Regions from separate parts of the Spartinivicinus ruber genome, predicted to be linked through region 3. Evidence: predicted binding sites of a transcription regulator. Region 3 holds the regulator's gene; each other region holds the start of a gene.

Region 1 (7,597 bases), 1.2 Mb from region 3:
AAATTACGCCACACTTCTCCCAGTAATGGTTCACCTAATAAATCAACTGCCGCCTGATTACATTCCACCACAATCCCTTGGGCATCAATCACAACGACTCCTGCCGGTAAAATATGTAACAAGCTTTTCAATCGCTGAGATAAACGCGCTTTTTCAGTGATTTCCTGTTGATACTGAATTTTAGTGGCTGATAATTGATGGGCCAAACAAGCCACTTTATTGGCAAGGATTTGGTTATCCAAGGTAAATGTTGAACAGTCCGAGGCTAAATAGCCATCGGTTACCTCTTCATTAGCTATCAGTTGCGTCAACTCATCTGTGGTTAACTCATCTGGCAACAGGGCTTGGCTAGTATTAGGCTGCGGCTCAGCCGTGAGCGTTTTTATATAATTCGACATCGGTAAGCTCCCTGAAGACACTCTGTGGTGCCAATTCATTGGACTTACCCTGTCTTAGCAATATCAATGCCCAATTATTTTTATCAATGAGATCAGTAAGTTAGGTAATTAATGTGAACTGGAGTCAATTCCCTGACATGGACTCACGGCGCTGTAAGCCGTATTTGCGCATCTTTTCTACCAGGGTAGTACGACGAATATGCAACCGCTCTGCAGCACGTGCCACTACTCCATTGCTATCATCCAGCGCTTGCTTAATTAAGTTTTTTTCCAGGTTGGTGAGGTAGTCTTTTAAATCCAAACCATTGACGGGAAGTAAAGCAGGCGTATCCAACCCCACTAACCCGACTTTTTCCATTTGCGGCGGAAACATATCTACCACATCTTTATTATTTTCGTCATGCTCATCAATATGCCGATATTTCTTGGGTAACTCCTGCACTCCAATTACCCCATAAGGATGCATGATCGCTAGTCGCTCAACTAAATTGGCCAGCTCGCGGACATTGCCATGCCACTCATGACGGCACAACGACATTATGGCTGCTGAGTTAAACCGGATTGAGCCCCGCTTTTCATTTTCCATCCGGGCAATTAACTCATTCAACAACAGTGGTATATCTTCCACTCGCTCACGCAGGGGCGGCATATCGATGGGAAACACATTTAACCGATAATATAAGTCTTCACGAAAACCACCGTCATGAATCATCTCTTCAAGGTTTTTATGGGTAGCCGCAATAATGCGTACATCGGTGGTAATGGTTTTATTACCGCCTACCCGCTCAAAATACCTCTCTTGTAACACCCGCAGAATTTTCACTTGCATATGCAACGGCATATCACCAATTTCATCCAGAAATAGCGTCCCCCCCTGCGCTAGTTCAAACCGGCCGATACGGGTAGAAATGGCGCCAGTAAATGCGCCTTTTTCATGACCAAATAATTCACTTTCCAGTAACTCACCAGGAATAGCCCCACAATTCACTGGCACAAATGGTCCATTACGGCGGTGGGAGTTATAATGCAGGTTGCGTGCAACTACTTCTTTGCCAGTACCCGATTCACCCGTTATCAGTACACTGACATCTTTATCAGCCACTTGTGCCATCATTTCCCGCACCTGCTTTACTGTTCGACTGGTGCCCACCAGGCTACGAAACAGCTGTATTTCCCGTTGCTGATTACGGCCATGATGACGGCTAAGCTGATACTGTTCATGAAACACTTGAGAGCGATGGAGGCTATCCAATAATTTGTTGTAGCTAGGAGGAAAGTCAATAGCTGCAATGACTTGTCGTTTCAAGTCAGGATCACAGGCTTCAGAGAGCTGTTGGTCGCCGATCAGTAATACCGCTATTCCACCGTACCATTTCTGCACCTCAGCAATCATCGACTCCAGGGGGCTGCAGCAATCACCCAGTAAAACCCCCGTGATACCTTCCGGGTTGACCTCCTGTTCTTTTAACACCTGAAGCCACTGATTGGAATCCAGCGCAATAAAGTCCTCTCCTAGAAAATCCAGGATGACTTCCATATCGTGCCGACGATTAGCATTATCATCTATTAGCAAGACTTTAATTTCTCGCCACATACCCACTTCCGCTCGACTTTAATTTTATTGCAGAAAACATCAAACTTGCTTGCCACACCCCTTGATCAGCTCACTGCCAGATGACCAAGCAATGTTTACCTCAGTAAAGTCAGTAATGTGAGATTGGTCAAATTTATGACAGGCATTCCCGCTAGAGTGACATGATTCACATTTATAATCGATTTAATGGGTTTGTGCTAGCAACCTTCATCTAATTGACACATAACGAAGATCATTTCTTGACGGCTGCACAGTGAGGACGATGATGGAAAGCAATTAGTTATTTGATAGAGAAAAACAAGGAGGAGAAAGACTAAAGTAGCTGTTAATTTTGTATTTTTTGGTAAGTTGTTACTCCTGCAATACCTTTTTGACATTGCCGCAACTGATTAGCTAGTTGCTGTCTGTGTTGCTCGTACTGGTCAATTGCTAATTGATAGCCATTATGCAATTGGTTAAGAGCAGTGATCACTTCTGCTGGCTGGGGCACCTGAATTGACAGCTGAGACAAAGCCTCACGACATTGCTGATCAAAAGCGATGAACTGTTCCCAGTCTTGTTCATTAACAATTGTATGCAACTGTTCACTCAGTTGGGTCAACTGTGATACAGAAGGTAATGGGTTATTTTTTTTCATCGTAAAATAAAAGCTATCTGGGTTATTGATTGAAAGTTAACCTCAATAAAAAAAACATTAAATATGCTGCACTGGCAATATCCTCTATTACAAAATAGTAATATTGAGCAGTTACTCTACTGGTGTTGGTTGCACCACTTGCTCACGAATACCATCCCAACCAGTTTTTACTTCACGCAATAAACCAATCACTTCCTCCACAACTTCCGGGCTATTCGTCGCATTGGCTTCAAATAAACGAAACTCCATATACTCATAAAGATTAAATAGGTTTTCAGCCACTTCACCGCCCTGCTCTTTATTGATGAAGCTTCTCAACCCACCAATAATTTCAACTGCTTTATTTAAAAAACGATTTTTTTCTTCAATTTCTTTACGCTCAATATGCCCTTTAGCAATGAGCAAACGTTCTAATGCCCCATCAATTAATAATTGAATTAATTTATGTGGGTCAGCATCGACAATACCGGTCTCCCGATTCACTGCCTGATATTGCTTCAGTTGATTATATGCATTCATCGATCACCTCGTTATTTGGTTATTAGTCACTCTTACTACCTGCTACTAATGCATCCAATTGGGATTTAATAAAGTCCTGGGTATTTTTTAGCTTAGCAATTTGAATATCAGCAGCCGTAAATTGCGTTTCCAGCTGTTTTCTGAACGCATCAACCCGCTCATCTAATTTGACTCTTTCTTCGGCAATATCATCCAAACTTTCAGTCAACGAATTCGTTTTAGTGGTAATGGCCCCATCTGAAGCTAAAAAGCTCGTGACTTTATCAATTAACTGATCAGCCACACCGGATATAAAGGTAATAGTGCCCCTATCTCCAGTGGTGGTACCACTGACCTCGAGGCGAATACCTTCAGAATCATCCCCTACTGCCGCCGTTAACACTTTGCCAGAACCGGTAGCGGCTTTACCATTAATAGTGCCTTCCACGTTAACGCCCGCTGTACCGGTTCCGACCACCAATCCCAACTGAGCAGCAGTGTTGGTATCAACTTGTGTAATTTCGACAGTAGAAGAGGTGCCAAAGGCATCGGAAGTAATAACTAGTTGATTAGAGCCATCGACAGAAACTGAAACCGACTTACCCGCATTAATTAAATTATTATCAGCATTAATTTTACTTTGTATTTCCGCTGCTAATTCAGCAGGTGTATAACTACCTGCTGCTAAGGTTAATTCTGCGGTTTCAGTACCATCAATTTTAATTTTAAGAGTATCGTTATTGCCATCAATAGTGGTAGAACCGCCCAAGGCCACCGTACCATTCAAATTTCCCTGGGTGGCAGCAGTAGTAATATTAATAGCATAAGTCCCTTTTTGAGTAGCGTTGGTATTGGATAAAAATTTCACCTGGTTATCGGTGGTACGTCCCTGACTAGCAAATAAACCTACCAAATCATTGGGAGACTCTGCCAACTTCGCTTTAAAAGTTGTGCTATTAAAAATTAACGTCCCACCATCATTGGAACCCGCAGAGGCAGACACCTGGGTACTAATGCCAATATCTGCCAGGCTTCTTACATTGGCACTTTCCAACCCCTCCACCACCCCGCTAAGAATTTCACGGGCCTGAGCTGTAATGCTGCGCAAGGTGGAATCACCAATCAGCACCCCAGCTTCCAAGGTATCTGGGTTAAAGGCTGTCAATTCATTGACCAGGGTTTGGTAAGCGTTGAATTTATCGACAAACTCCTGAACTCGGTCAGCGATAGTATCGTCATCTCGTGCCACTGATAAATTAGCGGCAGCCCCAGCATTGGTACCAGTTAAATTTAATGTAACCCCTTCAATAGCATCAGAAACGGTATTGGAAGAACGGGTAATACTGATGCCATTAATTTTTAAATTGGCATCTTTTGCTTGGACTGTTTCAGTTAAATTATTGGTAGTACCATTAAACACCAATTGAGATAAACCATTGGTATCAGTGTTATTCGCATCATCGTCAGTTACATTAATGGTAATCGCATTCTCAGTTCCACTTTTAGTGGCATTAAATACCAACTGAAAACCCGAGCCAGTATCCAGTACACTGGCCGACACATCGAGCCCCGTTTCTGCATTCACTGCATCACGAATGCCTTCCAAGGTATTATTTGTATTATCGATAGTGATGTTTTTGGTAGTACTACCTACTGTAATACTGAGTGTGCCGGTACCAATAGTATCAGTTTTATTAGTAAATACACTGGAAGCCAGGGAATGAGCTTGAGCTAACTGGGTAACTTCAATGGAAAATTGACCAAGTGGCGCATCAGCAGAGGCTGTCGCTGAAAATGCCGAAGCGGAGGTTGAGGCTTTAACCGCTAACACATCAGCCATGGAATCTAATGAGCGGGAAGCTAGCCGTAAATCGACCAAAGCACTTTGAACTCGCCCAATTTCTGATAGTTGGGTATTAAGCGTGCTTTCCCGGCTGGTTAAACGCTTATCGGCAGGCTCTTTTTCAACTGCCACCAGTTTATCAATCAAGTCACTGGTTAAAACACCCGACCCAATACCAATAGAAGAAATACCTGCCATGGCTGCTACCTGTTAAGCACAAATTGTTTAAGTACAAACTTATTCAGCATAGTTATTTAAGCGGCAATCAGCGGCAAAACTTTACCGCTCTTATCAAGCTATTTGTAATAAGCCTATAAGCATGCTGCTAACACCTTGCTATTTGCCTTAATCAGCAACGAATGCTTTAAGCCTGTATATTTAGCAAGTGAATATCATCTTCAGCATTCAAGCTTTGCGCCAACTTTAATGCTAATTCATCAGGTATCTGTCTGACGACCTCTTCTGAATGCCTATCGACTACCGTGATTACTGTTTGGCCTGAAGTATCATCCATATCAAAGCGAAGATCCCGCTGTTGCGCCTGAACAAATTCATTCAGTTTGGTAACAGCCTGCTCAACTTGCAGCCGTTGTTGTTGCTGTGTGCGGAGCTCCTTTGCCTCACCCACCTTGGTATTGGTAGATAGTTCCTGCTTGGAGTCAGCTCCCTGCACATTGGTAACTTCCGGTATTTTGCTCACTTCCTTTGTACCAGCAACTACTTCGGGGGGCAGTGAATGTGGCTTTGTTGATACTGCCTCCATTTTCAAGGTAGGCGATGTCAGATCAACCTCTTTCATATCTCACCTCATCACCTCACAAACACCAATACCGACACTGGATAACCAGTGTCGGCCCGCACCTAAGTTAAATCTATTACTTTAGTGATATGTCACTACTGTAACAGAGATAAAACTTGCTGCGGCCTGGCATTAGCCTGAGCCAGTATTGAAATACCAGCTTGTTGTAATACCTGAGCCCGTGAAAGCTCAGCTGTTTCTGCTGCAAAATCCGCATCCTTAACCCGAGAATTTGCCACAGATAAATTTTCACTGTTAATGGTTAAATTGCTAATTGCTGACTGGAATCTGTTTTGAATAGCCCCAAGTGTACCTTGCTGCTTTGCTACCTGCTGCAACGCATTATCAACAGCAGTGATAGCCTTATTTGCACCAGCGACTGTTGAAATATCCACATTTTTTATTAACTGCCCATCCTCTGAACTAGCATAAATACCAGTCGACAACCCTGCTTTATTAATGCCGTTAGATGCATTGTTGGTAGTTAGAGTAATTTTTCCTGCTGAAGATAATTCAAAACCACCAACGTTAGTAGTAACAATACCAGCAGCAAAACCAAAATCAGCTTGGTTAGCACCTGCAGCCAGCACGATGTTTCTGCCATCTGCTGCAACAAGTTTAAAGGAATCCTCAAAAACCTCAGCACTTACGCCAGTTTCACCTGACCTTAAATTAATCGCATCTACTACCAATTGTTGCACTTCAGATACACTATCAGCCGCTGATTTACTCAAATCAATGGTACTACCATTAACCACAATACTACCAGTTTGTGCTGCATCACCTGTTATTGTCCCACCAAATACCGAATTTTCGAGCACTTTAGCAGTAACCCCAGTTTCATCAGATAACCGGTTAATGGCAGCAACTTTGGCAATAGCACTACCACTGGCACTGGCTGTTGATGCCGTATCATCTGTCGATAATGATGGGCCTACTGCTATACCATTTATAACTAGATCACCTGTAGTAAGGGCTGCTGTCGTATTATCACGACTGACGATGACACTGTTGCCACCGCTGAATGTGCCTGCTTGTAGTCCAGCATTCACTAATCCATCACTATTCGTTGTACTGAGAGTAATATCACTGCCATCATCAGAAATTAAATTAAAGGTTCCTGTATAAGTACCTGCAGCACTTATACCTACAGCGGCAGCAATACCATTAGCACTATCAGCAAAAACAATATTTCGGCCATCATCTGCGACTAAAGTTATACCTGTATCCACACTACCTGTATTTACAGCTCTTACACCGGTTTGTGCTGACTTTTGGTTAATGGCATTTACCACTGCTTCACGGTTAGTATCGGCATCAAGGTTAGTGTCAGAAGAAACTGAAATGCTAACACCATTGATAGTCAGTTGATCACCTGCTGCTACTGTTCCATTCGTTGCTGCAACACCGGTGTAACCGACTTCATTAGCATTTACTGTCGCCGTAACACCTGTTTGATCAGCAACTTTATTTATAGCTGCTGCTTTAGCAATGGCACTCATTTCCTTACTTGCAGTAGATAGGGCATCATCACTTCCCAGGCTTGAGCCAACAGCAATACCATTAATTATCAAGTCCCCACCATTTAAAGCAGAGCTTGTAGCGGTACGTTGGGAGGAAACCCCATCTGTTGCAGCACTTCCCATTTTATCGGTAGTTGCCCCATTAATATTGACGCTAATTGCTTCCCCTACATTTGCCCCAGTTTGAAATCTCGCAGCAGTAAAAGAGCCATCAATTAATTTCTGGCCATTAAAAGCCGTTTTTTCTGCTACAGACTGTATTTCAGCAACTAACTGATTAACCTCATCGTTTAATGCCTCTCTAT
Region 2 (7,597 bases), 1.1 Mb from region 3:
CAACCAGATCCATCGACTTGAAGTGGATCAAAGCGAGCTAATTAGTGCTAGCTAGGGTAATAGGGTTAGTTAATTTTTCAGATGACATTTTGTCATATATTTTACACTGCGGCCTAATTAACAGCCTATTAACAGTAGGCTAGTTTTTACTTATTATTTTGAGTTGTTATTGGTTTTGTGGCTTCAGCATTTGTTGATGCTTTACCTGGTGCTGGTAGCCAGGAAAGCATTAAACCAAAGGTAATAAGAAAAAATAATTGTCTCATTAGTCGGTTTATATACACAATAAGACTCCCTTTTCGATGAAAACGAAATAGCATTGCCTACAACTGCAATGCTACGGCTAATCGCTATTTTTCTCGTATTTTATTTGCTTAGTAGTAATTTCTTAAGTTATACACATACGAAAAATACGACTGTAAGGCTGAAGAGCTAGCTAATGAAATAAAATCCAGATAATCTTTAACTTTTTCTTTAGCATCATCTATGTTGCGAAAAGGTCCGATATTTAAATCTTCCCTGGTTTTAAAGTACCAATAATTTTCTTTAAAGATAAAACGATCCGAGCGTTTTCCAGGATAGGATAACTCGCCTGAACGAGGATTATTCATTAGCTATACTCCCTTAGTATTTATACAGCAGTTAAGGCAGAAACTATGCCTGGAAAATGATAGTTGTATAAAATCAAAGGGTTAATTAATCTGGAAAGGTGTCATCCGCAAGAGTGTAAAAATCGCTGACCAGAAAAGTCAAAGCTGTTACCAGAAAATGCAGTAAACTTTTGTTTGATTATTGCGTTGTACCGCTTTCAGTAAAAACATTTACCTTAACTAAACGCTATACTGACTATGTTATGTGCTATACCAGTTTTATGCTGGTGATAAGATATATTAGTTTTATTATAAATGTTAGCTGCTAAGAGCTAGTTAGAATATGAAATCGGTAAAAAAGTATTTTTAAGAAGTAATAAGTTCACTTTTGTAATATAGCCAAAGCGTTAGAAGTAATAGGGTTTGTAATAACACAAATGAGTAGTTGATAACAAATGACTGAACAAGACCAGCATGAGCAAAGGCAGTCTCCCCGCCGGGCAGTCCGTTGGAAAGCCGCCATAAAAGATGGAGACAGGGTAATATCTGCTAAAACTGTTAATGTATCTGAGCACGGTGTTTTACTAGAGGCTGATGCCAACTTTAAAATGAAACAAATTATTCCGGTTATGATCCAAGCCAATCATAATGGCAAGAATATAACCATTTATGCCCGTGGCCAAGTTAGGCATGTCGTCATCAGAACAGTCAATTTTCATCTTGGGCTTCAGTTTACTGAAATTCAACCGGAAGCCCAAAAGTTCTTAGCGTTGTTTGCTGAAGGAGCCTGAGAGGTTGTTTCTAGCCAAGTAATAGCAGGTTTTCAACTTGCTCAATATCTTCGGCTAAACCAGAAACTAAAATACAGTCGCCGGGTTTCAATAAAGTACCAAATCTATTGGTGATGGGATGATCATTTCGTTTGATGTCATGTATTTCTACTGAATAGTTAGCCAGGAGTTGCTCATTAAGTGGTTGGTCAATGCAGACCGCATCGTCAGTTAATGTTATGGCATGTAATATTTGCCTGGGCTTCCCCTTTGCGTCAATCAGAGTAGATTTTTCGCCTTGATAATAGCCATGTAATAATTGGTAACGATCTTTTCTTACTTGGTCTATTAGCTTTCTCACCACTGCTCCTGGCTGGTCCAGCATGACAAGAACATGACTGATTAACATTAGACTGGATTCTAACACTTCTGGTATGACTTCGGTTGCACCAACTTCTTTGAGCGCTTCTAAATAGGTATCATCTCGGGTTCTGACAATAATGGGAATATCACCCCGCAAACTGCGAATATTTTTGGTAATAGTAATGGCTTGGCTGGGGTCATCAATACACACAACCGCTAAGCAGGCTTTGTTTAAGCCGATGGCCTTGAGCAATTCAATACGTCGGCAATCACCATAGTAAATATGGGATTCTGCTTTACTGGCTTCTTTTATTCGAATGGGGTCATCATCCAAAGCGGTATAAGGCAGTTGCTGCTGTTTTAGAAACCGACCAATTGACTGTCCAACACGACCGTAACCGCAAATAATGGTGTGTCGATTAAGCTTATGAGTGAGCTGAGCAATTTCTTGGGCATGGCTATCAGCAGGCTTAATGGGGGAGAGGGGAAAGGCCCACTTAACAATTAAGCTGCTATAACGGATCATAAAAGGGGTGGTTACCATCGACAGAATACTGATCGCTAGCAGTAACGACTGGGATTCTTGGTCTATAAGTTGTTGCTTACCAGCTAAGGCAATCAGCGCTAGACAAAACTCACCACTTTGTGATAGATAAAGTCCAGTTGTTAGCGCTGATTCCCTTTGCTTACTAAATAAATAGGTCAGTATGGCAATTAATAAACTTTTGACTGCTAGTAAACTGACTGTAGCAACTAGGATAATCATCCAGTTTTGAATAAATAAATTCAGGTTTAGCATGGCCCCAACGGAAACAAAAAATAGGCCTAGCAACACATCACGGAAGGGACGGATATCATGTTCTATTTGATGTCTATAATGGCTTTCTCCTAACATCATGCCAGCTAAAAAGCCGCCTAGTGCCATTGATAAGGATAAAAAGTGGGTAATCCAACCGGCAAATAGCGCAACGACTAATACTGTCAGTAGAAATAATTCTTGCGATCGTGCTGTGGCTACTTCATGAAATAACTTAGGTAATAAGAACTTGCCAATAAATAGCATGGCAATAAAAAGCCCTATTCCTTTGCCAAGTGCAAGCAAAACAGCATGTCCCAGTTCCTGATAACTGTCACTACCTAAGGTTGGAATTAGGGTTAAAAATAAAACTGCAGCAATGTCCTGAAAAATTAAAATAGCAATGGTAATCTGGCCATGCTCAGTTCTAAGTTCATTGTGTTCAGTCAGTTCTTTGGAAACAATCGCAGTTGAAGAAAGAGCCATACCAGCGGCGGCGAGTAGGGCAACCGTGATAGGAAGCTGAAATAACCAGCCTACAAAAAAAATTAAAGCGGTAACCGAAATAACCTGAATTCCCCCTAAGCCAAGCACCAGTCGCCGCATTGCGACTAATTGGGCAAAGGAAAACTCCAGACCAATGGAAAACAGTAAAAACACCACACCTATTTCAGCTAATAAGGCGATGGTTTGGTAATCGGCAATACTGTCACTGACTGCTGGACCAAGGATAATACCAATAGCCAGATAGCCTAAAATGGGTGGCATTCTCAGTTTGTTCAGTAGAGCAATAGCCATGACTGAGCAGGCAAAAATCAGCAGCAGTTGATTGTAAAAAGAAAAATCCATAATTAATCCAGAAATTGAATGTACAACAGTAAGCGTACTTGATTTAAATAACAGTTTCTAAGCAGATGGTTTGAGTGATAGTTCAGCTTGCTGGCCAAAGAGAGTAATATTTTGGCTTATTGTGCCTGTAATACGAGTAAACTGGCCACAGGCTTGATTATAAAATTTGCCAAAAGTAGCGCTTAAGCGTGTGATACCAGCAGGTAAGTGGGTCAGCATTGCTGTTGTATTGGCGTAAATAAGCACTTTTTGCACTTGTTGTTTACCACTATTAAAAGTTACTACTACATCTTGTTGGGATGGGTTGGTAAGTTTAAGTGATTGTTGACCAAACTGCTTGCCCATCAGTTCACCACTAAACGGCTTGCGTTGGGGGTATTGATCACACTTCAGTTTTTTTGCTGTGTCAGCATCCCCAAAACCAATGAGTGCCTCACGAGCAAAATAAGGCTTTTGCTTATAAGTCACCTGTAACCAAACATTATCGATTACTTTCGCTATTTGAATGGGATGGAAACCTGGTAACAATGTTTCAACTGTACTATTCAGGTTAGGGCTAGTATACAGCTTGGTTTCAGTTAGGGTGTAATGTCGGCCAAGCCGTTCTTTTGGATAAAGGGGTGCGGGACGAATCTTGAAAGGCTCACTGGGAATATAAGGTTGATGGAGGGCAGCCTGAATAAAAAAGGGACTGATGATCATTGCAATTAACAACAGAACTAATGCTCCATGACTGGCAGGCCAGTACCAGGGCAATAAATTAGGGAGTGGTGGCTTGAGGGGATTGCCTAAATTATCCAATAGTCGATAGCAGCTTTGCTGAATTGCTCGATTGGGGGGGGGATTTAATGATAATAACTGGTAGGCAAAGTTAACCGCTTCGCCATAATGGTGTTGCTGGTAAAGCGTTTTAACCCAAGCAAATAATAACGACAGTTGTTTTTCAGGTTGGTAGCCACCTGTTGCATTATGCCAAAAGGCTTTTAAATTGTGCCAGGGCCCAGCAGGTAATGCCCACCAGCCTAGCAGCAAATTAATGCAGTTATACCATAAACTAAGCTTCCAACTGCAACCTAAGCACCAAATGCCTTCATATTGCTGCTGATGGGTTTTATAGAATAAACCGATGACTCGGTAAAACTGTCGTATACTCAAATTGATTGTACACTGACCACAGCGTTGGCAAGTAGGTAGCTGTTTACTGTCTGTGGCTGTAGTTGAAGACAAGTCTGGTGCTTTTACGGATTGGTTGTTAAGGGTTTTACTGGATTTTATACCATAAGCTTTTGCAAGCTGTTGTTGGTTACGCTTTACTTGTTCAGTAATACTTGTGGCTGATTCAACTTGGTTTGCAGTTGTCGGGGAAGCATGCTGAAAACCCTTGATTAATAACCGATAGGTTTGCTGCAGTTGCTGGAACGCTTGGGTGGTATCCTGATTTGCGTTTTTATCGGGGTGGAGTCGTTTAGCATGATACCGGTAAGCCCGTTTGACATCGTCAAGACTGGCATTGGGAGGCAGCTCTAATTGTTGTAACAGTTGTTGGCGAGAAGGTTTTGCCATAGTCATTGTTCATTTTAGAAACCATTGGAGATAAGGCCTGGCTCAGTCAAACAAATTTATTATAGCTGATGGTTCAAGTGTTTAAAAAAACCTGCCGATACCTTCATTAAGGAACTGCTACTAAAAAGGGTGGCTCATATGTCATTTAACCCCACATCACTCAATCAGCCTAACACTGGATTACAGTCGCTGTATCAGGGGCTTGAGAAACAGTCTTCATCTACTCATCAGCAATTGGAACAAAGCCAGTCTGTTGTATCCCCCCAGCTGAAAGATCAACTGAGTCATTCTGTTGAACCAGATCCTTCCATCACAAAAGTACGACCAGTTAATGAGTTTTCTGCCAGTACAGTAGCAGGGAATGTATTGCAGTTTGTAGCAAGCCGTTTAGCGAAAGAGGCAGCCAACGGGGCTAATGAAGAACACTTGGCTAACCTGTTTGATCAGGCCATCATTGGGGTACAGAAGGGTTTTACTGAAGCCAAAGAGGCGCTAGATGCTTTAGGTGGGTTAACAGAGGATATCGACCAAGGTGTTGATAAAGCATTTAGCCAGATTGAACAAGGGTTAGATCGATTGCGTGAGCAGTATTTACCCACACCTACTGATAAACCAGTCGTTACTGAGGAAGGTCGTGATACTAAGCAGGAGCCTCCCACAGTTACCCCTCCTGTATTGACTGGAGAACCTCGGCTATCCACGCACACCCGTTCGGCCAGCCTGTTAAGTCAGCAGGATTTCTCGTTTCAGGTAACCACCCGTGATGGTGATGTGGTAACGATAAAGGCATCGGCATTTGAGGCGTATCAAGCATATGTCAGTCGTGCTCAAGCACAACATAGTGGTAGGCAAACCTTCGTGGCTGAAGAAAACTTTGAATATTATCAGCATCAGCAGTTTCAATTGGCCATTGAAGGTGAGTTAGACCTTGAAGAGCAGGAGGCCATCAATGGTTTACTCAATGATGTGTTTTCACTTGCCAATGATTTTTTTGAAGGAGATATAGCCACTGCGTTTGATAAAGTATTGTCACTGGGTTTTGACACCTCTCAATTACAGAGCTTTGCTGTTAACTTATACTCTGCAGAAGTACGGCAAGTGACTGATACTTACCAGTCTGTCGCGGGGCTGCCTAATGCAGCAGCAGGCTTAAAACCACTAGCGGAATATGTCGATCAGCTGCAGCAAACCTATTTGAAAGCCGTAGAGCGCTTTAACCAACCCACTCAGTTATTACAAGAATTGTTGGCTAAAGCAGAAGACTTATTTGCAGATGAAGGGGTGTTGATTCCTAGGTTAGCTGAAGTTAGCCAGAAACTACTAGAGCCCTTAACAAGTTAGAGGATGGTGCAACCTCTCTGACTTAGTTACACTTAGCGGCCTATTTGTCGCTAAGTGATTGTTATGCCCTCTGTTATTTTATATACCACTGCTGGTTGCCATTTATGTGATCAAGCCTTAGCGCTACTGAAACCAGCTGCCGCTCACTATAACCTGACAATTACTCTTCAAGAAATTGCAGATGATCCTGATTTAGTGGATCGTTATGGGGTTCGAATTCCAGTGATTGCCTTGGATAATCAATCCACTGGTGAGTTAGGTTGGCCTTTTACAGCAGAAGTATTAAATCAGTTTGTAGTGACTCACCTTGATGAGTGTTAACGGTTTATGGCGGTGCACGTCCTTTAGGCGGCACGTTATAAGTGTCTTGTGTCTTATTTGGACAATTACACAGGCTACGCTGTTATCTGCCGACTCAGTGATTGCTGTTCAAGATGATAGTCAGCAGTGGGTGAAACTAAACGCTCCGGCGAAACGCATTATTAGTTTGGCACCTCATACGACAGAACTTTTATTTGCAGCAGGGGCTGGTGATAAAGTTGTAGGCGTCATTAGTTTTAGTGATTACCCAGAACAGGCTAAGCAACTGCCAACAGTGGGTCGATTTGATGCTATAGCAGCAGAAACCATTATTAGTTTAAAACCGGATCTGATTGTCGCTTGGCGCAGTGGTAATGCCAATGCGGGTATTCAAGCCCTGCAACGGCAGGGATATCCAATATATTTTTCAGAACCAACTCGGTTAACTGCTATTCCGGAACAATTGGAAGAGTTAGGACAGTTGGCGGGTGTAGAACAAACAGCTAATCATGCAGCAGAGAAATTCAGGCAAAGTTTAAAAAAACTCCACACCCAGTATTTAACAAAAAATACTCAGCAAAAAAAGCAACCAACAGTCTTCTTTCTGGTCAGCCAAACTCCATTAATGACGGTTAATAAAAATCATATAATTAATGATGTGATATCAAACTGTGGTGGTGTTAATCCCTTTGCTGACTTACCACCGCTGATACCCATCATCAGTATTGAACAGTTATTAGTGACTTCTCCATCAGTTGTTGTTGCGACTAATAGTCTTCTACAGCAAGATGGCTGGTCAGCCCAACTAAAAAAGCTGCCCGTTATCCAGCACAATCAAGTAATTTATCTGGAAGCGGATCATATCTTACGCCCAACCCCTCGTATATTATTAGCGATGGAAACTTTATGTGAGCAATTAGCTACTAAAGCCACTGTAAAGCCCCAAAAATAGCCATGCCTAATACAATTGTGGCGAGTAGGTTTTTACTAAACCAGGCTATAAACATGGCCAATACGCCAGCTAT
Region 3 (7,597 bases):
TTTTCGACTTCGCAGCTGCCGGCGTTGGTGTTGGTGCAGTAGGCGCAGTTGGTGCTGCTGGTGCAGAAGCAGGTTCAGCTAGCTTGGGTTTACCTTGGATATGACTACGTGCTACTGCTTTTACCCGGTCACAGAGAGTTTTTCGTAATTCCGCACTATTTCTGGAAATATCTTCAAAATTTTTCGGTAAATAATCGACAGCACCCGCTTCCAATGCATCAAGAGTCACTCGCGCTCCTTCATGGGTCAAAGAAGAAAACATCAATACCGGGGTTGGGTGGGTTTCCATAATTTTAACCATCGCGGTAATACCATCCATTACCGGCATTTCATAATCCATGGTGATGACATCAGGTTTAAGCTCCAGGTTTTTTTCTACCGCTTCCCTGCCATTATCAGCTGTGCCTACCACCTGTATTTGGGGATCGGTTTTTAATATCTCACTCACCCGACGACGAAAAAAACCAGAATCATCGACAATTAGCACTCTAATGGCCACCCAGTCGCTCCTGTTTTTTGGCTAATGAAGTCAATACCACGTTTATGCATACTCTTTTAGTAGACTAGGAACATCCAAAATTAATGCGATTCGTCCATCACCCGTAATGGTGGCACCAGCCATGCCAGGTGTTCCCTGCAACGTCTGCCCCAAAGGTTTAATCACAACTTCTTCCTGGCCGATTAATTGGTCAACAACAAACCCTACTCGCTGTGTGCCTACAGATACGACAACCACATGCGCCTCCGTTTTCCCTCCATCATCAAACCGACTGCCATTAATTAACCAACGTTTTAAGTGAAATAAAGGTAAAGCTTTTTCTCTAACAATCACTACTTCTTGACCATCCACGACATTGGTTTTTGATAAATCCAAATGAAAAATTTCATTCACACTCACCAGAGGTAAGGCAAATGCCTGATTTTCCAGCATTACCATTAAGGTTGGCATAATTGCCAGGGTCAATGGCACTTTGATGACAAGTTTTGATCCTTCACCTTTAACTGAATCAATATTAATGGTGCCATTTAATTGGGAAATTTTATTTTTAACAACATCCATACCTACCCCACGGCCAGAAATATCAGTGATTTCTGTTTTTGTTGAAAAGCCAGGGGCAAAAATTAAGTTATAGCACTCGTTATCAGATAATCGATCAGCAGCATCTTGTTCGTACAATCCTCGTGATACAGCAATCCCTCTTAATTTGTCTGGGTCCATTCCAGCGCCGTCATCTGCAATGGAAAGTAAAATATGATCACCCTCCTGTTGAGCCGATAACACCACGGTACCTTTGCGTGATTTACCTGATTTTTCTCGATCTTCTGGAGACTCAATACCATGATCCACAGCATTTCTTACCAAATGCACTAACGGGTCAGCGAGGGCCTCTACCAAGTTTTTATCTAAGTCAGTTTCTTCCCCTTCAAGCTCTAAGTTAATTTCTTTTTTTAAACTTCTAGCCAAGTCACGTACGACTCGAGGAAAGCGACCAAACACTTTCTTAATCGGTTGCATCCTGGTTTTCATTACCGATAGCTGCAAGTCACCGGTCACCACATCCAAATTAGCCACTGCTTTAGATAACACTTCATCCCCGCTTTTATTGCCTAACCTGACCAGCCGGTTTCTCACCAAAACCAGCTCACCTACCATATTCATGATGTCATCTAACCGGGCCGTATCCACCCTTACCGTTGCCTCTGCGGCAGGTGCCTCTTTGGCCTGTGCAGGTTTACCACCACCTGCTGCTGGTTGACGGGCTTCAGGTGCAGCTGGTGGTGGTTGCCTAGGAGGTGATGGTGGTGGAGCAGCAGGTGGCTCTGGCTTGGCTGCAGCAGCGGCCGGCTGAGGTTGAGGAGGTGCTGCTGATGGCTTTGCTGCTTCAGGTTGAGGTGCAGCCGCCGCTGGAGTTTTTCCTTGCAGCTCATCCAGCAAGCTTTCAAATTCCGCTTCAGTGATTAGGTCACTTTCTGGTTTGGCAGCCGCCGCAGGAGCTGCCGACTCAGGTGCAGCTGGCTGCTTTACTGCTGGTGGTGGTACCGCCTCTGCACCACCACCCGGAGGTTTACCACCATGCAGCTCATCGAGCAGTGCTTCAAACTCATCCTCAGTAATTTCATCACTGCCACTGGGAGGTGATTTGGCTGATGTAGGTTCTGGTGCAGGAGGAGGTGTTTCAGATACTTCTGGTTGGGCTGGGGCTCCTGGAGTACTCACCGGGCCACTACCATGCAATTGATCTAGTAATGCTTCAAACTCATCTTCCGTGATTTCATCACCCCCAGCCACTGAAGCTGCTGGCTTTGCAGACTCTTTGGCAGTGGCTGTAGGCTCTTCTGCCACCGCATTCAACAGTTTTTCAAACTCCGCATCCGTAATATCTTCCCCCTCCCCCCCAGCTGCCGGTGATTCCGAAGGTGCAGCGGTTGGCGCAGGGGCTGCTGGTTGAGGTGGAGGAGGCTCTGGTGCAGGGGCCTCTGCAGCAGGTGCAGCACCTTCAGGTTGAGCTAAATCAGCCAGCGCTTTTAATAACTGAGGGTCAGCAGGTGTAGGCTCAACCCGGTCACGTACCTGGCTGAACATTTCGTTGATGGTATCAAGTGCCTGTAAAACAACATCCATTAATTCCGTAGAAACTGACCGTTGACCATTACGTAAAATATCGAAAACATTTTCTGCAACATGACAGCAATCAACAAGATTATTCAACTGAAGAAAACCAGCCCCTCCTTTAACAGTATGAAACCCACGGAAAATGGCATTTAGTAAGTCCATATCATCAGGTCGATTTTCCAGATCGACCAGCTGTTCTGACAGCAGTTCTAAGATTTCTCCAGCTTCAACCAAAAAGTCCTGTAGGATGTCTTCATCAGCCTCAAAACTCATGAGACAGCTCCCCTAAAACCCCAAACTAGAAAGCAAGTCATCAACATCATCTTGGCCTGATACAACATCGACCCGTTCCTCTGCTTTTATTTGTGGGCCTTCGGCAGCAATAGAATCTTCTTTGATTGCGGATATTTCATGCTCAGTACCCGTCAGTTTATCTACCTGACCAGCCATTCTAACTAAATCAACCAAACTGTCTTCTACTTGTTGAACAAGCTCAACGACTTTTTTAATAACTTGTCCAGTTAAATCCTGATAGTTTTGTGCAACTAAAATTTCGGTTAAATTACTATGGACTTCATTAACTTGTTTTTCACTGCGATCTAAAAATTCATCCATTTGTTTATAGAGTTTTCTAAATTCATCAGGATTCATTTGCCGCTTGCGAATTTTAGTCCATTCATCCCTTAAACTGTGAGCATCTGATTTTAATTCATCAACAATCGGCATACAGTTATCAACCAAATCCATGGTGGTATTTGCCGCTGTCTCGGTCATTTTTGTTACGTATTCTAAACGGTCAGAAGCATCAACCATGTCAGACATCGCTTCTTTATCATCACCTGCTAATCCTGCCTCCACATGAAAATTTCGGATGGATTCATGTAGTGCTCTCGTCAGCCGACCTACTTCCTGATACAGGCTTTTATCTCTAACTTCATTAATTTCATGGATGATTTCGATGGCATCTTTTAAATTGCCTTTTTCCAAATGCTCCACCATTTTTTGAGCCTGTTCTTTCAGGCTCACTTCAAACTCAGTGGGCGCATGGTCTTTTAATTTATCGAGCAGCGACATATATACCTCTTAACCACCTGCTTCAACACGCTCAAAAATCTTTTCGATTTTCTCCTTTAACACTGCAGCAGTAAAAGGTTTTACTACATAGCCATTCACACCTGCCTGAGCTGCTTCAATAATTTGATCCCGCTTGGCCTCGGCAGTTACCATTAAAACAGGCAGTGAATTTAATTTTGGGTCTGCTCTAACTGCTTTAAGTAAATCAATGCCAGTCATACCTGGCATATTCCAGTCAGTCACCAGAAAATCAAAACCACCACTTTGCAACATCGGTAGAGCGGTTTGCCCATCATCTGCTTCTGACGTATTTGTAAAACCCAAGTCACGAAGCAGATTTTTTATGATCCGCCTCATCGTAGAAAAATCATCTACGATTAGAATTTTCATATTTTTGTCCAAAGCGACCTCCATCAAGCCACATTGATGTTTGTGCTGAACATCTAACTTACTAGTCTAGTAGGTCATTAAGAGGGTGCCAGTCTATTCAACTGCCCAGTCATTCAGGCGAGCTCGAAGTCGAGCGGCTGCTTGACTGTGAAGCTGACTGACGCGAGACTCACTCACCCCCAATACCATGCCAATTTCCTTGAGGTTAAGCTCTTCGTCATAATAAAGAGAAAGCAATAATTGCTCTCGTTCCGGTAGCGTGGCAATGGCATTAGCCAGTGCTTTTTTAAACTGCTCAGTTTGATGCTTGGTTGGCGGCGACGATTGTTGTTGATCCGCTACCCAAGTATGTCTTCCATCTTGGCTACTCAGTAACTCTTCAAAACTAAATAGCCGACTTGAAGCTGTATCACTTAACAGCTGATGGTATTCAGTTAAGCCTAATCCTAATTCTTCTGCAATTTCAGAATCTTTTGCGTCTCGTCCCAACCTTGCTTCTAAAGCACTGATCGCTTCAGTAATCCGTCGACTATTACGATGAACAGAACGTGGTACCCAATCTCCTTTGCGAATTTCATCCAACATCGCACCACGAACTCGAATTCCAGCATAGGTTTCAAAGGTCGCACCTTTGCTCCCATCGTATTTTTTGGCAGCTTCTAACAGGCCGATCATGCCCGCTTGTAATAAATCATCCAACTGCACCTGCGAAGGTAATCGTGCTGCCAAATGATGGGCAATTCGCTTCACTAAACCAGTATACTGCTCAATTAATTGCTGGTTAAATTGTTGTCCTGACTTTGAATACAAACCTGCTTCATTCGACGCCATATAATTGCCTACTATCGACCAGCCTCACCAGCCACCAGGTTTTCAATAAAAAATTCTAAATGCCCACGAGGAGATGACGGAAGGGGAAAGGCGTCCACTTTTTGTGCCAGTGCTCTAATTGCCACGGCCGCTTTAGAGCGAGGATAAGCATCGATAACCGCGCGTTGGCGCAAGACCGCTTTCCGTACAGCCTCATCCCACGGTATAGCACCCAAATATTGCAGCGCCACTTCTAAAAATCGGTCGGTTACATTGACCAGTTTATTAAATATATTATGGCCCTCCTGCTGGGATCTCACCATATTGGCCACGATTCGAAACCGCAATAAGCCATAATCACGGTGCAATAGCTTAATCATGGCATAAGCATCAGTTATGGAAGTGGGTTCATCGGTAACGACAATAATGAGTTCTTGCGCAGCCCGCACAAAGCTAATAACCGTGTCAGAAATACCCGCAGCGGTATCAATAATTAGCATGTCCAACTGATGGCTAAGCTCACTGAACGCAGAAATCATCCCTGCATGTTCTTGCGAACTCAATTCAGTCATTTTTTGGGTACCAGAAGAAGCAGGAATAATACGTACGCCACCAGGGCCAGGGAGAATAATATCTTTTAAATCACAGCGGCCTTCCAATACATCAGCCATATTTCGAGTAGGCGATAATCCCAGTAAAATGTCCACATTTGCCAGCCCTAAATCGGCATCCAATAACATCACCCGACGCCCTAGTTCAGCCAACGCAATACTTAAATTTACCGCTACATTTGTTTTACCTACGCCCCCTTTTGCTCCTGTCACCGCTACGACTTGTACTGGATGTCTGATCATATGAAGATTAATCCTGGTTTATCTCCTTAATGAATGGCTTTGAGATTAGTTCAACAACAGCCGATTCACCTTGGCTGTACTCTACAACTGTCGAATACAGTTAAATAAGGAATAGCTTAACAAAGGTTAACGGTGAACTACCCCTCTCAGCTCCGTAATTATTATTGTCATATCCTTTACTTTAGAGGACCCCACTAAATACAAATGGACACTAACCCACATTTGCTTGCACAGGGCTTGTTGCTGCCATTGGGTTAGCCTGCATATAAGCAGACATTAATTCACTGTCTGCTAATTCAGCATGTTGGCTGAGTGCCACCGCGCGACTGATCACTTGGTGAGCCCGAGCTTGATGAATATCATCCGGAATTCGTTGTCCATCAGTGATATAAGAAACCGCAAGATGTTTATCCATTAGTAGCTCAACCGTCTCACCCAGGCTGGAAGCTTCATCCAACTTCGTTAATACACCACCTACCAACCGAGTCTGGCTATAAGTGTTATAAGCCACTTGTAGCACTTGTTGCTGACTAGTTGTCGATAACACAAGCAACCCTCTCACCATTGGGCGTACCTGATTTAATATAGATAATTGTAGCTGCAATTTAGGGTCTTGGTGGTTTAGCCCAGCCGTATCAATGAGGACCAAGGATTTTTTCTGGAAACTATCTAACGCCATTTGTAACTGGTGTCCATTCCCAACTATTTTAACTGGCACATTTAATATTTTACCTAAGGTTTTTATTTGGTCTGTCGCCCCAATTCGGTAGGTATCCATCGTTACTAATGCCAGCTGACTAGTACCATGGTTTAAGGCATAACGAGTAGCCAGCTTGCCAATGGTGGTGGTTTTTCCTGCACCTGTTGGCCCGACACAAGCAAATATTCCCCCTTGATCAACGATATCTTTGGAAGTCACTGGCAGTTTTTTTACAATACTGGCTAATAAATGACGCCAAGCATCCACACCTTGTTGCTCAGCGGGTAAATTCGCTAATAGTTGCTGACAATAGGGTCCGCTAAAGCCAATGGCCTGCAGCTTTTTCCATAACTGTGCTTTGGCAGGGCTTTGCTTACAATATTTTAACCAACCCAACTGGCCAAGCTGCTGCTCTAATAAAGCCCGCATCCCACTGACCTCATTTTGTAGTGCACTAAACTGATGATCACTGAAGTTAGGCTGTAATACAGTTGCCGTTGACTGTTTTGAGGCCGCATGATTGGCTACAGTTGTCGAAGCTCTTGACCTTAACTGCAAATTAACATCATTCGCTGCAGCACCGCCCAGCTGGGCTCTGTTAATTGCTTGCTTCGCTTGATTAAGTGCCGTACGGAGTTGTTGTTGGTCTTCATTGAATAGTGGCTCGGCCATTGGACGAGGTGGTTTAGTCGGTTGTGGTAGCTCCAAGGTAGCTATTACTTCAACCCCCCCTGCGACTTTTTGCTGATTTAGAATGGTGGCATCAACTCCTAAATCATTTTTCACCAGCCGCATGGCCTGTCGCATATCCGCTGCAAAATAACGTTTTATTGTCATGCCACTTAACCCCTGCGCATTCAAATAACTTAACCAAAATCCTACAAATTAAGCATTTTGACGCCGTTATATTGTGTTGAGCGATTTCACTTCACCTAATTTATTTACTGACCTACGGTCGCTTCAATGGTGACCTGCTTATTATCAGGCACCTCCTGATAGGAAAGTACATGCAAATTAGGCACACCAAACCGAGCAAATCGAGCTAAGAATGGCCGGATTGGCGCTGCCACTAATAAAATGGCAGGTTTTCCGGCCAGCTCTTGCCGCTGACAAGCTTCAGCCAATGACTGTTGTAACTTCTCTGCCATACCAGGT
Region 4 (7,597 bases), 2.1 Mb from region 3:
TAATGATACCTGGTGCGATTCAGCAGGTATCTGGTGCTCTTGAAGTATACCGGTTGCGTCAGGAAAATATCCCTGTTATCAGACTGTACCAATTATTGAACCTAACAGCAGCTAACACTGATTTAACCAATGCGCTACTGGTAGTGGTAGAAGTAGATGGAAATAAAATTGGTTTATTAGTTGATGACCTTTTAGCTCAGCAGCAGGTTGTTATTAAAAGTCTTGAAGCTAATTATGATAAAGTAACTGGAATTTCTGGAGCTACAATTTTAGGTGATGGAACGGTTGCACTAATTTTAGATGTTTCTGGGTTAGTAAGATTAGTAACTGATGACCATTGTTTTAAGCCATGTGCAGCTTGATTATGTCAAACTAATTAATAGGTATAATTCATGAATGAAGCTGTAATGGAATATGATGAGCTGTTGGCAACGGATAGCAATACACAACAATTCTTAACTTTCATTTTAGCTGATGAGTTATATGCGGTTGATATTTTGAGTGTACAAGAAATAAGAGGGTGGGAGCAGCCTACTTTGATACCTAATGCACCTGTATATATTAAAGGGGTGATAAATATAAGAGGTATGATTATTCCTGTTATGGACCTTAGGTTACGTTTTAATGTGGGTAACGGAGAATGTATAGCAACGACAGTGGTCATTGTATTGAGTGTGAAACAAGGGGGAGTCAATCGTACGATGGGTGTTGTAGTTGATGCTGTATCTGATGTTGTTAATATATCTGAAAGTGCCTTAAGCAGTGCTTTGCCAGTGAAAGGAGTAATCGCTGCTGATAAAATTAGCGGTATAATTAACATTAAGAAAAAAACAGCAACAGTATTAGCCGTTGAAATGTTGTTTGATTTTAAACCATCTATACCTATCTCGAATGATTTCTAGGGTATTATGTTGTTGTCGCTGACCACCAAAGAAGAGGAAATTCAGTTTATAAGTGATAGTATGGATACCACTCATTAGAGGAATATGCTAGGGTTAACTACCTTCGCCCCTATTATTTATAAATAGATAAACTCATAGAGGCACGTCTTATACATAAAGACTTACGGTAGCTACTTTAATTTACATAAAAGTGTTACTGGAACTTATTGATCAACGATCCAGCTAGCACTGTTTACTTCAATTAGTGCTGTTATTGCTAGCTTCACAGTTGTAAGACATTCATCTAAAAAACATCCGCTTTGGCTATAAGTGGATGTAGTTACAGGAAGCAAAAGCCTGATGAGTAATTTAACTCAAAGCAAGTCTATACAAAATGACCAAGGGTTGTCGTCGGGTTATTTGGATAGTAATGAAGCAGTTGATCGAGAATTTTTATCATTTATTCTTGATGGCAATGAATTTGGTATTGATATTTTAAAAGTTCAGGAAATTAGAGGGTGGACACCTTTACGTGAATTGCCTAACTTACCTACCTTTGTTCACGGCGTGATTGACTTAAGAGGGGAGGTAATTCCTGTTGTTGATATGCGAACTCGAATGGGGTTACAGAAATCTGAATATAGTAATACAACAGTCGTTATTATTATTAAACAGCAAATAGCTGGTTTCTCGGATAGTGTATACAGTGGATTGATTGTTGATGGCGTAGCAGATGTCTATCGTATTACAAAAATTAACTATCGCTCTGTCACTAATCTTTCTTGTTATCAGCAGCATAATTTTATCTCGGGTATGGTATCAGTGGACGATAAAATGATAGCTTAGATAGATTTTTCGAAAATTCTATCTAATACTTAGGAATAATAGAGTTTCAAAGAAATAGCCCCAAGGGGTATGTTTTTCCAGTTAGGTGTAACATATGGTTGTTGATCAATCAACGGCAAACTGTACCAATAAGTTGCCTGGCCAGGAAACGACGAATGAAGTGGAAGTGGTTAAACTACTACCTGGTGAAGTGTATGGTACGAGCCAGCAAGAAGAAATTGTAACAATTATAGGCTCTTGTGTTGCAACCTGTTTGTGGGATCCCATTGCTAAAGTAGGTGGAATGAATCATTTCATGCTACCAGAAACAAAAAAGCAAATAAATGTTTATTCAGTAAATGCTAGCCAGTCTCCAGTACGAATGCTAATGGGGCGTTATGGTAATTTTGCTATGTTTTACTTAATAGAAGCACTATTGGAAAAGGGGGCTCATTTACATCATTTGCAGGCGAAACTTTTTGGTGGAGCAAAAATGATAACCCACATGTCGGATATTGGAAAAATAAATGCTGAATATGCCGTTAACTACTTAAAAGAAGTGGAAATTCCCATTGTTGCATCCCACTTATTTGGTTCTTTTGCTCGTAAAATTACTTTTGAACCTTGGAGTGGTGTTGTCAAAATGAGAGAACTATCTTCTGTGTATCAAATGTAAAAGCTATATTTATAGTTTAGTATGCGATTTGATTTTAAGTTATTTTGTATAAAGGCTTTACAATACCCAAATATATAGAAAACGAATGGTTATTTGGGGCGCTATCGATCGATGATTTCCATTAAATGCTGCTCCTACATTTTCCTAATGTAGTGGTATCCCTCGGTGGTCAGCAACGGCAAAAAAACCTAAAAATTATTCGAGAAGTATATAGTAAATCTGGTAAAAATAATGAAACCTATAAAGGTGATTTGTGTTGATGACTCGCCATCAATGCGTCAATTTTTAAAAGCAGCTTTAGAGCAGGATAATAAAATTCAGGTGGTGGATCTTGCTTCAGACCCCTATGATGCAAGAGAAAAAATTAAGCATCATAATCCCGATGTCATTACGCTTGATGTAAAAATGCCCAAAATGGATGGTCTGACTTTTTTGGATAAAATTATGCAGTTAAGGCCGATGCCAGTGGTGATGGTTTCTTCACAAACGGTGAAAGGGGCAGATGATACTTTTACAGCTTTAGAAAAGGGTGCCTGTGATTATTTGGCAAAACCTTTTGATCCACAATTGCTTGATGAATTTGTTGAGTTACTCATAAGTAAAGTAAAAGCGGCCTCATTAATAAACCTAACAGCCTTAAATAAGAAGCGGGTACAAAAGAAGTCTACTCATAAAGCTCAAATGCGTAGCTATTTGGCTAGGCTGAAAGTACAAAGTCAAATCAAGCTAATTGCTATTGGAGCTTCAACGGGAGGGACTGAAGCGATAAAGCATATTATTATGTCAACGTCATTAAATGGGCCGCCAATTGTTATTACCCAGCACATGCCTCCGATTTTTAGTCGCTCATATGCAGAGCGTTTAGATAAGCTGTTACCTGTGCCTGTTAAGGAGGTTTCAGGCACCACTAAATTAGAGTTTGGTCATATTTATATAGCACCGGGAGATAAACATTTACTTGTCAAAAAAGTGGGCTCATCGCTTCAGGTGGTACTGGATAACTCTCCACCGGTTAATCGTCATAAGCCGTCTGTTGACAGTTTATTTTATTCTGCTGCGGAACAAATTGGTGGTAACTCGCTGGGTATTTTATTAACTGGGATGGGAGTTGATGGAGCAAAAGGGCTATTAGCTATTAAGGAATGTGGTGGGATAACCATTGCTCAAGATAAGGAAACAAGTGTTGTATGGGGCATGCCTGGCACTGCGGTGGGTATAGGGGCAGCAGTTATGACCCTAGGGCTGGATGATATCGCAAAAGAAATAACATCCTTGTACCAACCTTCATTGGTGGTGAATGCATAATCCTATTGTCAATCGCGATTAATCATCAACTCCTATTCCTGCTGCTTTAATAGTTGCTGAAACTGTTGTTTTTTTTCTTCTTGGGATAATTGGGGAATGGTATCAGTCGGTGGGTCACCCAAAGGGGTAGTATCCCAATTGCTACTTGGTTGTGGTAGGGGAGGCAAGCTTGCCAGGTAATCCTCCACAACGGCCAAAGCGTCTAATAAGCCTTGTTGTTGAGGGTGCTCATCATCCAATTCGGCTAGTTTGTTAAGAATATTTTGGGCAATTTGCTCTATACGTTCACGGGGCTCGTTGATGCCCTGAGTTTCAAGCCACTGCTTGGCAGATTTTGCGTTAGTTGTCATAGGGTATAATAAGCTCTTAGTAAACTTAAGTGAGAGCATATGGGAACTGCTAACCAGCCAGAGCATACCACAGATACAACTGACTCACAGCCGATACGGGTATTTATTGGTATACCAATTGCCACAGACTTGGCAGAAACTATTTTCCATTATTACCAGGGAGCTTTTTCTGAGGCCTTCATCAGTAAAAACCTTCGTTGGACCAAACTAGAGCACTTTCATATCACTTTAAAATTTATCGCTGCATTAGATTCTGGAGTGGTTGAGAGCTTGGCTAGTCATTTAACACAGTTAATAGCTGAACAAACCTGTTTTAGTTGCCAGCTGAAAGACCTTCATTGGTTTCCCAATAAAAATAGAGCTCGGTTATTAGCTTTATCAGTAAGTTCTAAAGGTATATTGCCTGCATTGGCGTTGAAGGTTGATCAGTTGTGTCAACAATGGCAGATACCTAAAGAAACCAGGCCATTTAGACCTCATTTAACATTAGCCCGCTTAAAAAAAACTATGCATACAAAAAAAGTATTACCTGTTGGACTTACCCAGTTATTTGAGGTAAATGAGGTGAAGTTGTTTCAGAGTACAGTGGATAACATGGGCTCTCACTATAAAGCACTAGCGACCTTTCCTTTAGCTCATGGCTAGTGGCTCAACTCGCTAGTAAGCCACTGCTCCTGCAGTGTAATCATCATCCAGATCAATGCTGTAGCGAACTTGATAATGCTCAAACTCTGGAATTAACTCATCATAAGAATATTTAAGGTACTTGGCGATGAGAATCGCTCGGTAAATCATTGCAAGTTGGTCATCAGATAGCTGTGAAGCTTGGTCTGTATTGTAAATGCAGCTTTCGATTAGCTGATGGCGCCATTGGGTGGGATTATCTTCGGTGGCTAGAATGTGATCAACTAAAGTGTAAACAAGCTTAATATGATTGCTTTTACTGTCGGCAAATAGTGACTTCATAATACTCAGCCTGGTCCATGGTAAAGGCATCACCCTTTTGGGTATATTTTAAGCATAATGTGAGTCTAGCTATCTTGCCAGTGAGTAACCGATGCAGAATTCAGTACTACACTCTAAACTGTTTCATTAGATTTTCCAGCTCAGCTGTTAGGCGAAACATTTCTTCGCAAGCATCAGCAGAGTCTTCGGCCATTTTAGTGGTATCTTCCGCCACATGATTTATAGCAACAACATTGCGATTAATTTCTTCAGAAACAGCGCTTTGCTCTTCTGCAGCACTGGCAATCTGTTCATTCATTTTGGTTAGGGTTTCGATGGAACCTGCAATAGACTCCAGCGACTTATTAGCCTCACAGGCTAGTTTTACAGTATCTTTTGCTTGATTGCAGCCTTGTGTCATAGCATTGACAGAGTTGTGAGAACCGGACTGTAAACGCTCTATCATTGAGTGGATTTCTTCTGTCGATTGTTGGGTTCGGTTTGCCAGATTGCGCACTTCATCAGCGACGACTGCAAACCCACGTCCTTGCTCACCGGCTCTGGCTGCTTCAATTGCAGCATTGAGTGCTAACAGGTTAGTTTGTTCGGCAATGCCTCTGATGACATCAAGCACACTGCCAATAGCATCGCTTTCTTGCTCCAATTTAACGATGACTGATGTTGAGTCTTCTATTTCCTGGGCTAGTTGGTTGATGCTGGTTTGGGTATTGTGAATTAAGCGAGTTCCTTCATTGGTTTCATGCTCTACTTCATTGGTGGCTTTCGCAGCCTGATTTGCATTTTGTGCAACATCCTGAATGGTTGCAGACATTTCCTGAATAGCAGTAGCAATCTGGTTGATATCTCCTTGTTGGAGGTTGACTCCATTGCAGGTATTTTTGGCAATGTCTAATACGGTGTGGCAACTGGATGAAAGTTTTTCTACTAGTTTGGAAACTTGTTTGACTAAGTCATGAATACGGCTGATAAACAAATTGAACTGTTGAGATACGGAGGCTAATTCATCGTGCCCTTGATCAGGCATACGCTTGGTTAAGTCACCTTCACCAGTGGCAAGATCTGTCATGATTGCTCTTAGCTGGCTAATCCGCCCATTAATGGCTAGGTAAATTAATGCAAGTGCGCCTATACAAAGTAATAAGGCAATAGCTGCACTGGTCACCATTACTTTGGTGGCTTGACTAATATGCTTGGTGACTTGCTGACTGGTTTCTCCTGTATGTTGATTAATGGTCTGACTTAATTGGTGAATAGCAGATAATGCTGGTTGGTCATTAATTTTAACGGAATTATCCAGTTCACTAATTGAGTAATTATTAAGAATAAAACTTTTAATTTGCTTAGCATTGTTAAAATATTGCTCAGCTGTTTCGGCAATAGTTTGCAGTGCAGTTTGTTCTATTGGGGTAAGATGTGGGAGTTGTTGATACTTTCTTATGCTGTCAGAAATATGCTGATAGTTTTGGGATATTTTTGTGTAGTATTTATCTGTTTTTCGCAAAACATAGTTTTTAAAATTATGGATGAGGCCCCCATAACCGAGGTTTTCCTGGATTGCTTCAAGTAGTTTACTTCTCTTGACGGCTTCTTGTTGGTATTTTCCCCAGCTTTGCTCAATAGGGATGATTGCTTGATAGGAGTAAAAGGATGAGCCAATCAAAATGAATGAAAGAATAATAAATAAACAGATGAATTTTTGTTGAACTGATAAGTGAGATAATAAGCCCATAGCTTCATCCTTGAAAAGTGATCAGTTGGTAACTGAAGACCCTCTTTATTATAGTTGGCAGAGCCACATCTGACATTTAGGGGAGTAATAGTTAATAATAACGATTAGAAATTACGCTCAACGGTTATCTAATCATGAGTCTCTTAATTCACAGGGATTCAACTTAGATTGCAAAGGTGTAATCCCTTTTCTTTACAGCTATCTGTTACAGTCCAGCTTCGGATTTTACTCATTGCAACCTTGTTTACATCTAGTTACTATTCGGCGGCTACCCTGACGGGTGGCTAATTGATCGTTTTTTATTTTTCAAGATACTTGCTGCAAATGTATTGTGCTTGGTTGGGTTAAAGCAAAGTGACCAGAGTTATTATCAAAAGTAGCCAACTACAATTTTTCTGTTCCCCTGAGAATACCGATCTCTTTGGGTATTCTTCCTTCTAACTAAAACTTAGCATTTTTCCAATGAGTTGATCTGTTGCGTTAACACCTTAGAAAAGGTGTGAATGGTTATGTGTGAACCAGGCTAAGGCAAGGTGCTGTTTAAGCCAGAAGCAACCATAGACAGATTGGCTTGTAAGTAAGACCTCATTGTTTAAAAAAGTCATTAGGGGTTGTCATGCGTTATTGGTTTTCGAAACGCTCATTGGCAGATACGTTTGCGTTTATCTCATTTGCATTTGTTACTGGGTTGTTTTTTGAAATTGTTGTAACAGGGCTTTCTGTGGAGCAGTCACTGCAATCCCGGTTGGTAAATATCCCAGTTAATATACTAATTGCTTCGCCTTATGGGTTATTTCGCGACTGGATATTTAAGCTATTTAATGCCATAAATGCCTCACAGCTGAAGCGCTCAGCAGTAGATACT

The links. The regulator FliA, encoded in region 3, starts transcription of late flagellar genes. The targets are predictions, from matches to a motif close to CTAAAGTTNNNNNNNNNNCNGCCGATA.
Region 1: the regulator FliA is predicted to act here: its motif matches at 5,227-5,253, upstream of fliD (flagellar filament capping protein FliD).
Region 2: the regulator FliA is predicted to act here: its motif matches at 5,005-5,031, upstream of G4Y78_RS16120 (DUF5610 domain-containing protein).
Region 4: the regulator FliA is predicted to act here: its motif matches at 2,416-2,442, upstream of G4Y78_RS20785 (protein-glutamate methylesterase/protein-glutamine glutaminase).

What each region holds. Positions count from the first base shown of each region.
Region 1 is NZ_CP048878.1:3,594,168-3,601,764, forward strand. Features, by position in the region: gene G4Y78_RS16455 (sensor histidine kinase) at 1-398, opposite strand, end outside; gene G4Y78_RS16460 (sigma-54 dependent transcriptional regulator) at 523-1,992, opposite strand; gene G4Y78_RS16465 (hypothetical protein) at 2,318-2,629, opposite strand; gene fliS (flagellar export chaperone FliS) at 2,741-3,148, opposite strand; gene fliD (flagellar filament capping protein FliD) at 3,171-5,168, opposite strand; gene G4Y78_RS16480 (flagellar protein FlaG) at 5,335-5,769, opposite strand; gene G4Y78_RS16485 (flagellin N-terminal helical domain-containing protein) at 5,865-7,597, opposite strand, start outside.
Region 2 is NZ_CP048878.1:3,506,317-3,513,913, reverse strand. Features, by position in the region: gene G4Y78_RS16145 (transcription termination/antitermination NusG family protein) at 1-55, shown strand, start outside; gene G4Y78_RS16140 (DUF6316 family protein) at 375-611, opposite strand; gene G4Y78_RS16135 (PilZ domain-containing protein) at 1,046-1,381, shown strand; gene G4Y78_RS16130 (monovalent cation:proton antiporter family protein) at 1,392-3,368, opposite strand; gene G4Y78_RS16125 (J domain-containing protein) at 3,426-4,931, opposite strand; gene G4Y78_RS16120 (DUF5610 domain-containing protein) at 5,070-6,272, shown strand; gene G4Y78_RS16115 (glutaredoxin family protein) at 6,336-6,593, shown strand; gene G4Y78_RS16110 (cobalamin-binding protein) at 6,691-7,524, shown strand; gene G4Y78_RS16105 (AzlD domain-containing protein) at 7,496-7,597, opposite strand, start outside.
Region 3 is NZ_CP048878.1:2,443,403-2,450,999, reverse strand. Features, by position in the region: gene G4Y78_RS11500 (protein-glutamate methylesterase/protein-glutamine glutaminase) at 1-499, opposite strand, end outside; gene G4Y78_RS11495 (chemotaxis protein CheA) at 542-2,887, opposite strand; gene G4Y78_RS11490 (protein phosphatase CheZ) at 2,900-3,688, opposite strand; gene cheY (chemotaxis response regulator CheY) at 3,698-4,078, opposite strand; gene G4Y78_RS11480 (RNA polymerase sigma factor FliA) at 4,172-4,909, opposite strand; gene G4Y78_RS11475 (MinD/ParA family protein) at 4,921-5,742, opposite strand; gene flhF (flagellar biosynthesis protein FlhF) at 5,954-7,279, opposite strand; gene flhA (flagellar biosynthesis protein FlhA) at 7,384-7,597, opposite strand, start outside.
Region 4 is NZ_CP048878.1:4,567,809-4,575,405, reverse strand. Features, by position in the region: gene G4Y78_RS20805 (chemotaxis protein CheA) at 1-362, shown strand, start outside; gene G4Y78_RS20800 (chemotaxis protein CheW) at 393-902, shown strand; gene G4Y78_RS20795 (chemotaxis protein CheW) at 1,242-1,727, shown strand; gene G4Y78_RS20790 (chemotaxis protein CheD) at 1,822-2,382, shown strand; gene G4Y78_RS20785 (protein-glutamate methylesterase/protein-glutamine glutaminase) at 2,614-3,687, shown strand; gene G4Y78_RS20780 (hypothetical protein) at 3,720-4,037, opposite strand; gene thpR (RNA 2',3'-cyclic phosphodiesterase) at 4,077-4,682, shown strand; gene G4Y78_RS20770 (hypothetical protein) at 4,695-5,003, opposite strand; gene G4Y78_RS20765 (methyl-accepting chemotaxis protein) at 5,110-6,732, opposite strand; gene alaE (L-alanine exporter AlaE) at 7,349-7,597, shown strand, end outside.